Regions from separate parts of the Streptomyces sp. A5-4 genome, predicted to be linked through region 1. Evidence: riboswitches for the same ligand, from Rfam matches in the RefSeq annotation. Region 1 holds a riboswitch; each other region holds the start of a gene.
The links. A riboswitch is a leader RNA that binds a small molecule or an ion and turns the genes downstream of it on or off. The one in region 1 is predicted to bind cobalamin.
Positions count from the first base shown of each region.

Region 2: another riboswitch for cobalamin. It lies ahead of ACLLJJ_RS27275 (ribonucleoside-diphosphate reductase subunit alpha); the one in region 1 lies ahead of ACLLJJ_RS35270 (ABC transporter substrate-binding protein).
Region 3: another riboswitch for cobalamin. It lies ahead of ACLLJJ_RS09490 (prenyltransferase/squalene oxidase repeat-containing protein); the one in region 1 lies ahead of ACLLJJ_RS35270 (ABC transporter substrate-binding protein).

Region 1 covers NZ_CP178591.1:7,505,345-7,509,609, reverse strand. The annotation lists gene ACLLJJ_RS35285 (response regulator transcription factor) at 1-155, opposite strand, end outside; gene ACLLJJ_RS35280 (VOC family protein) at 276-668, shown strand; gene ACLLJJ_RS35275 (helix-turn-helix domain-containing protein) at 608-1,345, opposite strand; cobalamin riboswitch at 1,396-1,575, shown strand; gene ACLLJJ_RS35270 (ABC transporter substrate-binding protein) at 1,632-2,708, shown strand; gene ACLLJJ_RS35265 (FecCD family ABC transporter permease) at 2,714-3,763, shown strand; gene ACLLJJ_RS35260 (ABC transporter ATP-binding protein) at 3,760-4,265, shown strand, end outside.
Region 2 covers NZ_CP178591.1:5,811,775-5,816,039, forward strand. The annotation lists gene ACLLJJ_RS27275 (ribonucleoside-diphosphate reductase subunit alpha) at 1-2,069, opposite strand, end outside; cobalamin riboswitch at 2,209-2,331, opposite strand; gene ACLLJJ_RS27280 (YbdD/YjiX family protein) at 2,466-2,669, opposite strand; gene ACLLJJ_RS27285 (carbon starvation CstA family protein) at 2,666-4,265, opposite strand, start outside.
Region 3 covers NZ_CP178591.1:2,063,240-2,067,504, forward strand. The annotation lists gene ACLLJJ_RS09485 (MBL fold metallo-hydrolase) at 1-1,047, shown strand, start outside; cobalamin riboswitch at 1,068-1,210, shown strand; gene ACLLJJ_RS09490 (prenyltransferase/squalene oxidase repeat-containing protein) at 1,299-2,540, shown strand; gene ACLLJJ_RS09495 (SCO2322 family protein) at 2,537-3,202, shown strand; gene ACLLJJ_RS09500 (energy-coupling factor transporter transmembrane protein EcfT) at 3,205-4,265, shown strand, end outside.

The DNA.
Region 1 (4,265 bases):
CGCTCGGCCGCCGCCCGCAGTGCGGCGGGCCCGTCGGCGGCCCGGACCACGGCGAAGCCGGCCCGGTCGAGATAGCGGGCGACGACCTCGGAAACCGTCGGGTCGTCGTCGACGACCAGGACATGCACATCGCTGCCGTGCCGCTGGTTCTCCATACCGCCACCGTAGGCCGCCCACCAGGGGCGACCACCTTCCTGGGGCCTTACGAATCCATGACGTCCATGACGTCCGTTTCCTTCAAGAGTCGCGCGCGCCTCCCCGCCTACGGTGAATCCATGACTCCACGACTCGATGCGATCGGCCTGATCGTCGCCGACATGGCCGCCTCTCTCGCCTTCTACCGCAAGCTCGGCCTCGATGTTCCGGCCGAGGCCGACTCCCGGCCGCACGCCGAGGCGACCCTGCCCGGCGGTATGCGTGTCCTGTGGGACACCGAGGAGTCCGTTGCCTCCTTCGACCCGGGCTGGACCCGGCCGCAGGCAGGTGAGCGGCTCGGTCTCGCGTTCCTGTGCGACAGCCCGGCCGAGGTCGACGCGACGTACAGCACCTTGATCACGGCGGGATACGAGAGCCACCTCAAACCCTGGGACGCCGTCTGGGGGCAGCGCTACGCGGTGGTGCTGGACCCCGACGGCTGCGGCGTCTCGCTGTTCGCCAACGCCACGTAGGCGCCGAGGGTCAGCCCGGCCAGGTCACGCATCTCGCGGGAGAGATGGGCCTGGTCGGCGCAGCCCGCGGCGATCGCCGCGTCGGCGTACGTCGAGCCGCCACGTACCAGCGCCAGCGCGCGCTGCAGCCGCAGGACCCGGGCCAGCGTCTTGGGCCCGTACCCGAAGGCGGCCAGCGAGCGGCGGTGCAACTGACGGGCGCCCAGGCCCACGGCGTCGGCGGTCGCGGCGACCGTACGGCCCGCGTTCAGCTGCCCGGCGACGGCGCGCAGGACGGGATCGGGCGGCCCGGTGTCCGCGGCAAGGCGCAGCACCAGGTCCTCCAGGGCGGCGGCCGGGTCCGGGGCGCCGGCGATCCGGGCGGCACGGGCACGGACCGTGGCGCCGGGCCACAGATCGGCCAGCTCCACCCGCCGGTCGCGCAACTCGTGCGCCGGTATCCCGAGGATCGCGGGCCCGGCGCCGGGTGCGAACCGTACGCCGGCGTACGCGGCGCCGGGCTTGTCGCCCCCGGGGTGGGCGTGGGTGTCGGGGCCGGCGACGAGCAGCCTGCCCTCGGACCAGAGCAGGTCCATGCATCCGTCGGGCAGCACGGGGTGTGCGACGGCGGGGGCCGGTGGCGCGGTGTGCGTCCACACGACGGCGCCGTCGAGCCTCGATGCCCACTCGGCGTACATACCGTCCAGGTTAGGCGCGCCTCCCGGGCCGGGGAAGGTCAAGATCGCTGTGGTAGCTTGCGGCTGCCAGTCGAACCCACATTTGGGTCAGGGAATCCGGTGCGAATCCGGAACTGACGCGCAGCGGTGAGGGCGACGGGCGCGGTATCGGCCACTGGACGAGCAGTCCGGGAAGGCGCCGCGTCCGGACGACCCCGAGTCCGAAGACCTGCTGGCAGCCCCGGCCGCACACCCGCTGACCGGGGTGCGACGACCGACAGGCTCCGCGACCGGGCCTCAGACGGAAATGGCTCCTGTGCTGCCTTCCCCTCCTGCCCGCCCCGCCTTTCACCGGGCCCTGGCCGCGGGTCTGCTCTCTCTTGTGCTCGGCGTGCTGACTGCCTGCGGTGCGGGTTCGACGAACACCTCGTCCGACTCGGGCAAGTCCGGCCGGGACGGTTCCGGGTATCCCAGGACCTTCAAGAACTGCGGCCGCGAGGTGACGATCGAGAGCCCGCCCGAGCACGCCGTCTCGCTCGATCAGGGGTCCACCGAGATCCTGCTGTCCCTGGGGCTCGGCGACCGGCTGGCCGGTTCGGCCACCTGGACCGACCCGGTGCTCAAGGAACTCGCGGCGGAAAACGCCAAGGTGCCGCGGCTCGCGGAGAACAGGCCCTCCTTCGAGCGGGTGCTCGCCGAGGAACCCGACTTCGTCTCCGCCTCGTTCGTCTTCACGTTCGGTGAGGGCGGTGTCGCCCCGCGCGCCGACTTCGAGAAGCTCGGTGTGCCCACATATCTCTCGCCCGCCGACTGCGAGAAGTCCAACACGGGCGACGGCGACGGTTCGCGCGGCGAGCCGCTGACGATGGAGAGCGTGTACGGCGAGATCCGCGACCTCGCCCGCGTCTTCGACGTGGAGGAGCGCGGCGAGAAGCTCATCGGTGACCTCAAGGGACGCTACGCCACGGCCGCCAAGGGCGTCGATGCCGGGGACACCACGCTGCTCTACTGGTTCGCGAACTCCGACTCCCCCTACATGGCGGGCTGTTGTGGTGCGCCCGGAGTGGTCACCGAGGCGCTCGGTGCGAAGAACGTCTTCGACGACACCCATGACGAATGGCCCCAGATCAACTGGGAGAACGTGGCCGACCGCGACCCCGACGTGCTCGTCGTCGGTGATCTGACCCGCCGGAGCGAGAGCGCGGAGACGGCCGCCGCGAAGATCAAGTTCCTGGAGACCAATCCGGTCACCCGGCACATGACCGCGGTGCGGAAGAAGCGGTACGTCCTGCTGAGCGGACAGGCCATGAACCCCTCGATCCGTACGATCGAGGGCGTCGAGAAGGTCGGCGCCGCACTGCGTACGTACGGACTCGCTGGTTGAGCGCGGTGAGCGAGGACGGCGCGCGGAGGACCCGCCCCGCCCTGCGAGTGGGCGGGGCGCTGTTCTGGGTGGGCGGACTGGCCCTGCTCCTCGCCTCCATCGCCGTCGCGATCACTTTCGGCCCCGCCGACATCGAGGTCTCCGACGTCTGGGCCGTGGTCGCCGACCGGGCGGGCTGGGGCCACTCCCGGCTTTCGCCGATCCGCGAAGGCATCGTCTGGGAGCTGCGGCTGCCGCGGACCCTGCTCGCCGCGGTGTGCGGCGCGGGCCTGGGGGTGTGCGGGGCCGTGCTGCAGTCGTTGCTGCGCAATCCGCTCGCCGACCCCTTTGTCCTCGGGGTCTCCTCCGGCGCGTCCACCGGCGCGGTCCTGGTGGTGATCCTCGGCGTCGGCGGCGGCCTGGTGTCGCTGTCGGCCGGTGCGTTCCTCGGTGCGCTGTGCGCCTTCGGGCTCGTCCTGGTGCTGGGTTACGCCTCGGGCGGGACGACGGACCGGGTGCTGCTCGCCGGGGTGGCCGCCATGCAGCTCTTCTCGGCGCTCACCTCCTTCGTCGTCATCTCGTCGGCCGACGCCGAGCAGACCCGTGGCGTGCTGTTCTGGCTGCTGGGCTCGCTCGCCAACGCCTCGTGGGCCGACGTCTGGCTGTGCGCCGCGGTGCTGGCCGTGGTGCTGGTGGTGTGCGGCGCCAAGGCGACGGCGCTCGACGCGTTCGCCTTCGGCGAGGAGGCCGCGGCGTCGCTCGGGGTCTCCGTCGGCCGGACCCGGCTGCTGCTGCTCGCCGCGACGGCGCTGCTCACGGCGACGCTGGTCAGTACGTCGGGGGCCATCGGGTTCGTCGGCCTGGTGCTGCCGCACGCGGCCCGCGCGATCGTCGGTACCGGTCACCGTCGACTGCTTCCGGCGACCGCGCTGGCCGGCGCGGTGTTCCTGGTGTGGATCGACACGGTGGCGCGCACCGTCCTGGATCCGCAGGAGCTGCCGGTGGGCGTCATGACGTCACTGATCGGCGTGCCGGCCTTTGTCGTCATCCTCTACCGGGGCCGGAGGCTGCGATGAGTCTGCGTGCTGCGAGCGTGTCGTGGCGGACCGGCGAGGCGCTGATCGTCGACGGGGTGTCCCTGGACGCCGCCCCGGGGTCGACCGTGGGACTCCTCGGGCCGAACGGTTCGGGCAAGTCGACGCTGCTGCGGCTGCTGGCCGGGGTGAGGCCCACGTCGTCGGGCGTGGTGTCGCTGGACGGCGTACCGCTCGGGGAGCTGAGCCGCAGGGACGTGGCGCGCCGGGTGGCCGTGGTGGAGCAGCACGCGGTGACCGAGGTCGACATGAGCGTGCTGGACGTCGTACGGCTGGGGCGTATCCCGCATCGCCGGGCGTGGTCCGCGCCCACGGCGGCCGACGACGCGGCGGTGCGGGACGCCCTCGCGTACACCGGGCTCCGGACCATGGCCGGACGGTCGTGGCACACACTGTCCGGGGGTGAGCGGCAGCGGGCGCAGATCGCCCGCGCGCTGGCGCAGGAGCCGCGCGAGCTGCTGCTGGACGAGCCGACGAACCATCT
Region 2 (4,265 bases), 1.7 Mb from region 1:
ATCTCCCACGCCGTGCGGTACAGCTCACGCACCTCCGCCGGGATCCAGCTGAAGCCCTGCACCGATCCGCTGGACTCGCGCAGCGCCTCGCGGGACTGCGCGTCCCAGACGCCGAGCTTCTTGAGCTCCTCCACCAAGTAGGCGTTGACCTGGAGGAATTCACCACTGAGCGTCTCGCGCTTGAAGAGGTTGGAGACCTGTGGCTCGATGCACTCGTACACGCCCGCGATGGACGCGATGGTCGCGGTCGGCGCGATCGCGAGGAGCAGGGAGTTGCGCATGCCGCTCTTCGCGATACGGGCGCGCAGCGCCTCCCAGCGCTCCGGCCAGGTGACCTCGACGCCGTAGTGGTCGGGGTGCAGGACACCGCGCGCGGTGCGGGTCTTCTCCCAGGCGGGCAGCGGGCCGTTGCGCTCGGCGAGCTCGCAGGAGGCCTCGTACGCCGCGAGCATGATCCGCTCGGCGATACGGGTGGACAGCGCCTGCGCCTCGGGGGAGCCGAACGGCAGCTTCAGCTGGAAGAAGACGTCCTGCAGACCCATCGCGCCCAGGCCCACCGGGCGCCACTTGGCGTTGGAGCGGCCGGCCTGCTCGGTCGGGTAGAAGTTGATGTCGACGACGCGGTCGAGGAAGGTCACCGCGGTACGGACGGTCTCGTCGAGACGCTCCCAGTCCATCTCGCCCGAGGCCAGCACGAACGAACCGAGGTTCACCGAGCCGAGGTTGCACACGGCGGTCTCGCCGTCGTCCGTCACCTCCAGGATCTCCGTGCACAGGTTCGACGAGTGCACCACGGAGCCGGGCTCGGCGGTCTGGTTCGCCGTACGGTTCGACGCGTCCTTGAAGGTCATCCAGCCGTTGCCGGTCTGCGCGAGGGTGCGCATCATCCGGCCGTACAGCTGGCGCGCGGGGATCGTCGTACGGGCCAGGCCGTCCGCCTCGGCCTTGCGGTACGCCGCGTCGAACGCGTCGCCCCACAGGTCGACCAGCTCGGGCACGTCGACCGGCGAGAACAGCGACCAGTCGGTGTCCGCGTCCACCCGGCGCATGAACTCGTCGGGGATCCAGTGCGCGAGGTTCAGGTTGTGCGTACGCCGCGCCTCCTCGCCCGTGTTGTCGCGCAGCTCCAGGAACTCCTCGATGTCCGCGTGCCACGTCTCCAGGTAGACGCAGGCCGCGCCCTTGCGCCGGCCGCCCTGGTTGACGGCGGCGACCGAGGAGTCGAGGGTGCGCAGGAACGGGACGATGCCGTTGGAGTGCCCGTTGGTGCCGCGGATCAGCGAACCGCGGGCGCGGATGCGCGAGTACGAGAGGCCGATGCCACCCGCGTGCTTCGAGAGGCGGGCGACCTCGTGGTACCGGCCGTAGATCGAGTCGAGCTCGTCCAGCGGAGAGTCGAGGAGGTAGCAGGAGGACATCTGCGGGTGGCGCGTACCGGAGTTGAAGAGCGTCGGCGAGGACGGCAGGTAGTCCAGGCGGCTCATCAGCCGGTACAGCGCGGCGACCTCGTCCAGGGCGCGGACCGAGTCGTCCTCGGCGAGGCCGGACGCCACCCGGAGCATGAAGTGCTGCGGGGTCTCGATCACCTGACGGGTGATCGGGTGGCGCAGCAGGTAGCGGCTGTAGACGGTCCGCAGGCCGAAGTAGCCGAAACGGTCGTCGGCCGTCCTGTCGATCAGCGCGTCGAGCCGCGGAGCGTGCAGCGCCACGAAGTTGGCGGCGCGGTCCGCGATCAGGCCCTCGCGGTGCCCCACGCCGACCGAGTCGGAGAAGGTGTGGACGCCCTGCGTCGCCGCCTCGTCCCGGATCGTGCGGGTCAGCAGCCGGGCCGCGAGGCGGGAGTACGCCGGGTCCTCGGAGATCAGGCCGGCGGCGGCGTCGGTGGCGAGAGCACGCAACTCGGCCGCGTCAGAACCGGCGTTCCGGCCGCGCAGCGCGGCCGCGGCGACTCTGCCGGGGTCGGTGTCGGGCAGATCGGCGGTGAGGTCCGTCAGGGTCCGCAGCAACTCTGTGCCGGGTCCTTCGGTCGTCACCGTGGCAGAAGCCGGATCGACTGGCGCGATGGTCACGGGGTGCTCTCCCTCGCTCGGCTCGGGGCCGGCGGGGGAGGGGGCGCACGGGCACACCTCACCCCCGAAAGGGCGGCACACCGCATTGCGTCCACCGGCCCAACCGCGAGGCCCGGACGTATCGGCATCCGGGTCGGTCGAACCGGATGCACCGTCGGCAGGTCTCGGACTCCTGGGTGCGCGAAAGCGCACCAATCACACCGTTGCGGGACAGTTCCGGATTCGCACCGGATTTCCCTGCGGCGACAGCGAGCACGAGCATACATGTGGGGGCCGGGGGATGCCGCACCCCCCAGATGTTGTGTCGCGGGTGTTGCGGCTTCGGTTCTGTGTACGACAACGGGCCGCCGCATCCCGGCGGATGCGACGGCCCGTGCGATCACTGGGCGGAGAGCCTCAGCAGCAGCGGAAGCCCTCCCGGGGATCCGCCTCGCGGGCGTCCGTACGACTGTGTTCGAACTCCCGTCGGCTCATGACGAGGGCCTGCGGGTCGCGGGATCTCGCGTGCTCCGCATACCGGTCGTAGGCGGATTCGCCGGTCAATTCGCGGACGTACCAGCGGATCCGGCCCGCCACGCGGCGTACGTCCGAGAGGGTCATTCCCGGCTCCCCGTTCCGACGCTCGCGGCGTCGTCCTTGCGCATGCCGCCCTCGGGGCCGAGGCCGGCCGCCACGAGCTCGGCCTTCTCCTCCTTGGTGGCGAGGAGCGAGGCGGGCGCGACGAGGCGGGACTCGACGTACGGGGTCTCGCTGAGCTTGACGCTCGCGGGGTCGCGGATCGCCTTGACGCAGACCCGCGTGGCCTCGACGAGCACCACGATGATGAGGATGGCGAAGAACGCGGACAGCACGCCGTCGACCGTGGAGTTGGTGACGACCGTGTGCATGTCGCCGACGGTCTTGGCGGGTGCGATCGCCTCGCCGGCCTCGATGCCCGCCTGGTACTTGTCGCGCTGGGCGAAGAAGCCCACCTTGGGATCGGCGGAGAAGATCTTCTGCCAGCTGGCGGTCAGGGTGACCGCGACGTCCCACAGCAGTGGCACGGCGGTGACCCAGGCCCACTTGAGCCGCCCGGACTTGACGAGCAGCGTGGTGCAGACGGCGAGGGCGACGGCGGCGAGCAGCTGGTTGGCGATGCCGAACAGCGGGAAGAGCTGGTTGATGCCGCCCAGCGGGTCGTGCACGCCGACCCACAGGAAGTAGCCCCAGCCGCCGACGACGACCGCGCTGGCGATCCAGACGCCCGGCTTCCAGCTGACCTGGCGGAACGGCTTGTAGACGTTGCCGAGCATGTCCTGGAGCATGAAGCGCCCGACCCGGGTGCCCGCGTCCACCGTGGTGAGGATGAACAGCGCCTCGAACATGATGGCGAAGTGATACCAGAACGCCTTCATTCCGGCGCCGCCCACCACCGCGGAGAAGATCTCCGACATGCCGAGCGCGAAGGTCGGCGCGCCGCCGGTGCGCGAGAGCAGACTCTGCTCCTCGACATCCTTGGCGGCCTGCGCCAGCGACTGCGGATCGATGGCGAAGCCGAGGCTGGTCACCGCTTCGGAGGCGGCCCGGACGTTGTCACCGATCACACCGGCGGGCGAGTTGATCGCGAAGTACAGGCCGGGGTCGATGATGGAGGCGCAGATCATCGCCATGATCGCGACGAACGACTCGGTCAGCATGGCGCCGTAGCCGATCATCCGGACCTGCGACTCCTTCTGGATCATCTTCGGGGTGGTGCCCGAGGAGACCAGGGAGTGGAAGCCGGAGAGGGCGCCGCAGGCAATGGTGATGAAGACGAAGGGGAACATCGAACCGGCGAACACGGGACCGTCGCCGCGGCTCGCGAAGTCGGTGACCGCGGGCATCTTCAGCGTCGGCAGCGTGATGAAGACGCCGATGGCGAGCAGGCCGATCGTGCCGACCTTCATGAAGGTCGACAGATAGTCGCGCGGGGCGAGCAGCAGCCACACCGGCAGGATCGAGGCCAGGAAGCCGTACGCGATCATCCACATGACCAGCGTGCCGGGCTCAAGGGTGAAGGTGTCGGCCCAGGAGGACTCCGCGACCCAGCCGCCGGCGACGATCGCGAGCAGCAGCAGCGAGACTCCGATGACGGAGACCTCGCTGACCCGGCCGGGGCGCAGCACACGCAGGTAGACGCCCATGAAGAGGGCGATCGGGATCGTCATGGCGATGGAG
Region 3 (4,265 bases), 5.4 Mb from region 1:
AAGCAGGTGACCGACCAGGTGACCGCACACGGCGGAGGCGTCTGGTCCCTCAAGGTGCCCATCCCGGACAACCCGCTCGGTCACACACTGGTCCACCTGCTCGACACCGACGAGGGCCCGGTCCTGATCGACACCGGCTGGGACGACCCGACGTCCTGGGACACCCTGGTCGCGGGCCTCGCGGCGCTCGATGTGGCCGTCGCCGACATCCACGGCGTGCTCGTCACCCACCACCACCCCGACCACCACGGCCTGTCCGGCCAGGTGCGGGACGTCTCGGGTGCGTGGATCGCCATGCACGCCGCCGACACCGACGTCGTACGCCGCACCCGCGGCGCGAAGCCCAGCACCTGGCTGGACTTCATCACCGCCAAACTCACCACCGCGGGCGCCCCCGAGGAGCACCTCGCGCCGCTGCGCGCCGCCCGCGAGTCGGGCCGCACCCGCACCCTGCCGGGCCTGAGCGCCGCCCTCCCGGACCGCGAGATCGTCCCCGGCGACCTGCTCCCGCTGGCGGGGCGCCGGCTGCGCGCGATCTGGACGCCGGGCCACACCCCGGGCCATGTCTGTCTGCATCTCGACGAGGCCCATCCGGCGAACCTCCCCGGCAACGGCCGCCTGTTCTCCGGCGACCACCTCCTGCCCGGGATCACCCCGCACATCGGCCTGTACGAGGACCCGGACGACGCCACGGTCACCGACCCCCTCGGCGACTACCTCGACTCCCTGGAGCGCATCGGACGGCTGGCTCCCGCCGAGGTCCTGCCCGCCCATCAGCACGCGTTCACCGACGCTCCCGCGCGCGTGGCCGAACTGCTGGCCCACCACGAGGACCGACTGACCGGCCTGCGCACCCTCCTCGCCACCCCGCTCACCCCGTGGCAGATCGCGGAGCGGATGGAGTGGAACCGCCCGTGGGAGCAGATCCCGTACGGGTCGAGGAACATCGCGGTCTCGGAGGCGGAGGCGCATCTGCGCCGCCTGGTGAAGCTGGGTATGGCGGAGCCGGTGATGGGCAGCGACCCGGTCACCTACCAGGCGGTGTAAGGGTCCGGGGACCGAGCGAGGGCGTTACGGGCCGGTAGAGTGTGCGAGTCGTCATCATGCCCGTACAGGGGGAAGCCGGTGCGAATCCGGCACTGACCCGCAGCCGTATGTCGTCCCCGAGGGACGACGAGTCGCAACACCCTGCTCGGCATGACTGGCTCGGCACCGTCGAGGTATACGGGGCCGGCGCCCGGTGCGTGGTCCCGCGTGCTCGTGCCCGGCTCCGCCAGCAGGAGAGGCCCCCGCCCGTCATGACCTTTCGCCGCAGCGCAGCCACCGTGCTCGCCGCTTCCGCCGTTCTCTGCGCAGCCGCCGGCCCGGTGGCGGTCGCGGCGCCCACGCCGTCCCCCAAGCCCGTGATCCCCTCCGGGCTGTACGGCACGACGGACCCCATGTACGACGGTGTCTTCCGGCAGTCGCTGGCCCTGCTCGCCCAGGACACCGTGGGCGTCAAGCCCGCGGCGAAGGCCGTGAGCTGGCTGGTCGGGCAGCAGTGCGACTCCGGCGGCTTCCCTGCGTTCCGCGCCGACGCCACCGAGCCATGCAACGCGAAGACCATGGTGGACAGCAACGCCACCGCCGCCGCCGTGCAGGCGCTCGTCGCGCTCGGCGGGCAGGACGCCGTCGTGAAGAAGAGCGTCGACTGGTTGAAGTCCACGCAGAACCAGGACGGCGGCTGGAGCTACAGCCCCGGCACCGCGACCGACTCCAACTCCACGTCGATAGTGATCGGCGCGCTGGCCGCGGCGGGCGAGAAGCCGGGCGAGGTCAAGTCGCAGAAGAGCAGGTCGCCTTACGACGCGCTCGGCACGTTCGCCATCCCGTGCGACGCGAAGACGGGCGGCGGCGCGTTCGCGTACCAGCCGGACAAGGCCGGGAAGCTCGCGCCCAACGGTGACGCGACGGCCGCGGCCGTGCTGGGCGCGCTCGGCAAGGGCCTGGTCGCCGAGGGCAAGGACGGCGGCAAGAAGGCCTCGTGCACGCAGGGCGGCAAGCCGACCCCGGACATGACGTCCGGCAACGGCGCCGCGTACCTGGCCACCACCCTCGCCAAGACCGGCCACCTCGACACTCCCCCCATGCCCGGCGCCGAGGACACGAAGCCGCTGCCGGACTTCGGCAACACCGCCGACGCCGTGGTCGCGCTGGCCGCGCAGGGCGGGGCCGAGCAGGCGCGGAAGCCGCTGACCTGGCTGGAGAAGAACTCGGCCGGCTGGGCGAAGCAGAGCGGGCCCGCCGCGTACGCGCAGCTGATCTTCGCCGCGCACGCGACCGGCACCGACCCGAAGTCCTTCGGCGGCGCCGACCTGGTCAAGGCGCTCAACGCGACCGGGCCGACGCCCGAGTCCGTGCGGCCGGCCGGTGACAAGGACGAGAAGAAGGACGACGGCGGCGGCTTCGGCGCCTGGTGGATCGTCGGCATCGTCTTCGTCGCCAGTGCGGGCGCGGGCATCCTGTTCAGCGGCCGCAAGAAGAAGAACCAGCAGCGGTGAGGACGCGTACGCGTCCGGTCGCGCTCCTCCTCGCCCTGTGCGCCGCGCTCGTGGTGCTGGGCGGGGCGGGGTCCGCGCAGGCGGCGACCGGCTACCGCTACTGGTCGTTCTGGGACCAGGACGGCGGCGGGAAGTGGGCGTACGCCACCCAGGGTCCTTCCACCGCGAGGCCCGCCGACGGTGACGTCCAGGGCTTCCGGTTCGCCGTGAGCCAGGACTCGCAGGACGCCGCCAAGCCGCGCGGCGCCGGGGACTTCCGGGCCATCTGCGGGGCCACCCCCGCCCAGGGCGACGCGAAGCGGGTCGCCCTGGTCATCGACTTCGGCACCGCGGCCGACGCTCCCGACGGGGAACGCCCGCCCGCCCCGCGCACCGCCTGTGCCCGGATCCGCCAGGACGCGACCAGCGCGGAGGCGCTCGCCGCGGTGGCGAAGCCGCTGCGGTACAACAGTGACGCGCTGCTGTGTGCGATCTCCGGCTACCCGAAGGCGGGCTGCGGGGACCAGGTCGCCGCCGCCGACGGCAGGAAGACGGCCCCGGCGACGGAGAACACACCCGACGAGGGCGGCCCCTCCGCCGGGATCCTGGTCGGCCTCGCCGCCGTCCTCGCGCTCGGCGCGGCCGGTGTGTGGCAGGGCCGGCGCCGCCGCGGACGACCGTGACCCTGCGCGCGCCCGAGGCGAACCGCAGCAACGCCCTGCACGCGGGGGCCTGGTGGCTGTGGGCACTCGGGCTCGCCACCGCGGCGTCGCGCACCACCAATCCGCTACTGCTCGGGCTGCTGGTGGGCGTCGCCGGCTATGTCGTCGCCGCGCGCCGCACCGCCGCGCCGTGGGCCCGTTCGTACGGCGCGTTCGTCAAGCTCGGCCTGGTGGTCATCGGGATCCGGCTGCTGTTCTCGGTGTTCCTCGGCTCACCGGTCCCCGGCACCCACACCCTGTTCACGCTGCCCGAATTACCGATGCCCGACTGGGCGAGGGGGGTGCGGATCGGCGGCCGGGTGACGGCCGAGCAGCTGGTTTTCGCCCTGTACGACGGCGCGAAGCTCGCCACGCTCCTCATCTGCGTGGGCGCCGCCAACGCGCTCGCCAACCCGGCCAGGCTGCTCAAGTCGCTGCCCGGAGCGCTGTACGAGGTGGGCGTCGCCGTTGTCGTCGCGATGACCTTCGCGCCGAACATGGTCGCGGACGTGCTGCGTCTGCGGACCGCGCGCCGACTGCGCGGGCGCCCCACCAGCGGCATCAAGGCCGTTCTCCAGATCGGGCTGCCGGTCCTGGAGGGCGCGCTGGAGCGGTCGGTCGCGGTGGCCGCTTCGATGGACGCACGCGGCTACGGCCGCAGCGCCCATGTCCCGCCCGCCGTGCGGCACACCACGACCGTGCTGACCATCGGCGGACTGCTCGGCGTGTGCGCCGGGTCGTACGGGCTGCTGGCCGCCGACGGGGCCGGGTTCGGGCTGCCGGTACTCGCCGTGGGGCTGCTCGCCGCGATGGCGGGCCTGCGGCTCGGCGGCCGGCGCAGCATCCGTACCCGCTACCGGCCCGATCTGTGGGGCACGCGCGCGTGGCTGGTGGCCGGATCGGGGGCGGCGGTCGGGGGGTTGATGATCTGGGCCGGCAGCCATGACCCGGTGGCCCTGCACCCGGGTGTGGTGCCGCTGGTCGCACCGGAGTTCCCGCTGTGGCCCGCCGCGTCCGTACTGATCGGCCTGCTGCCGGCCTTCGT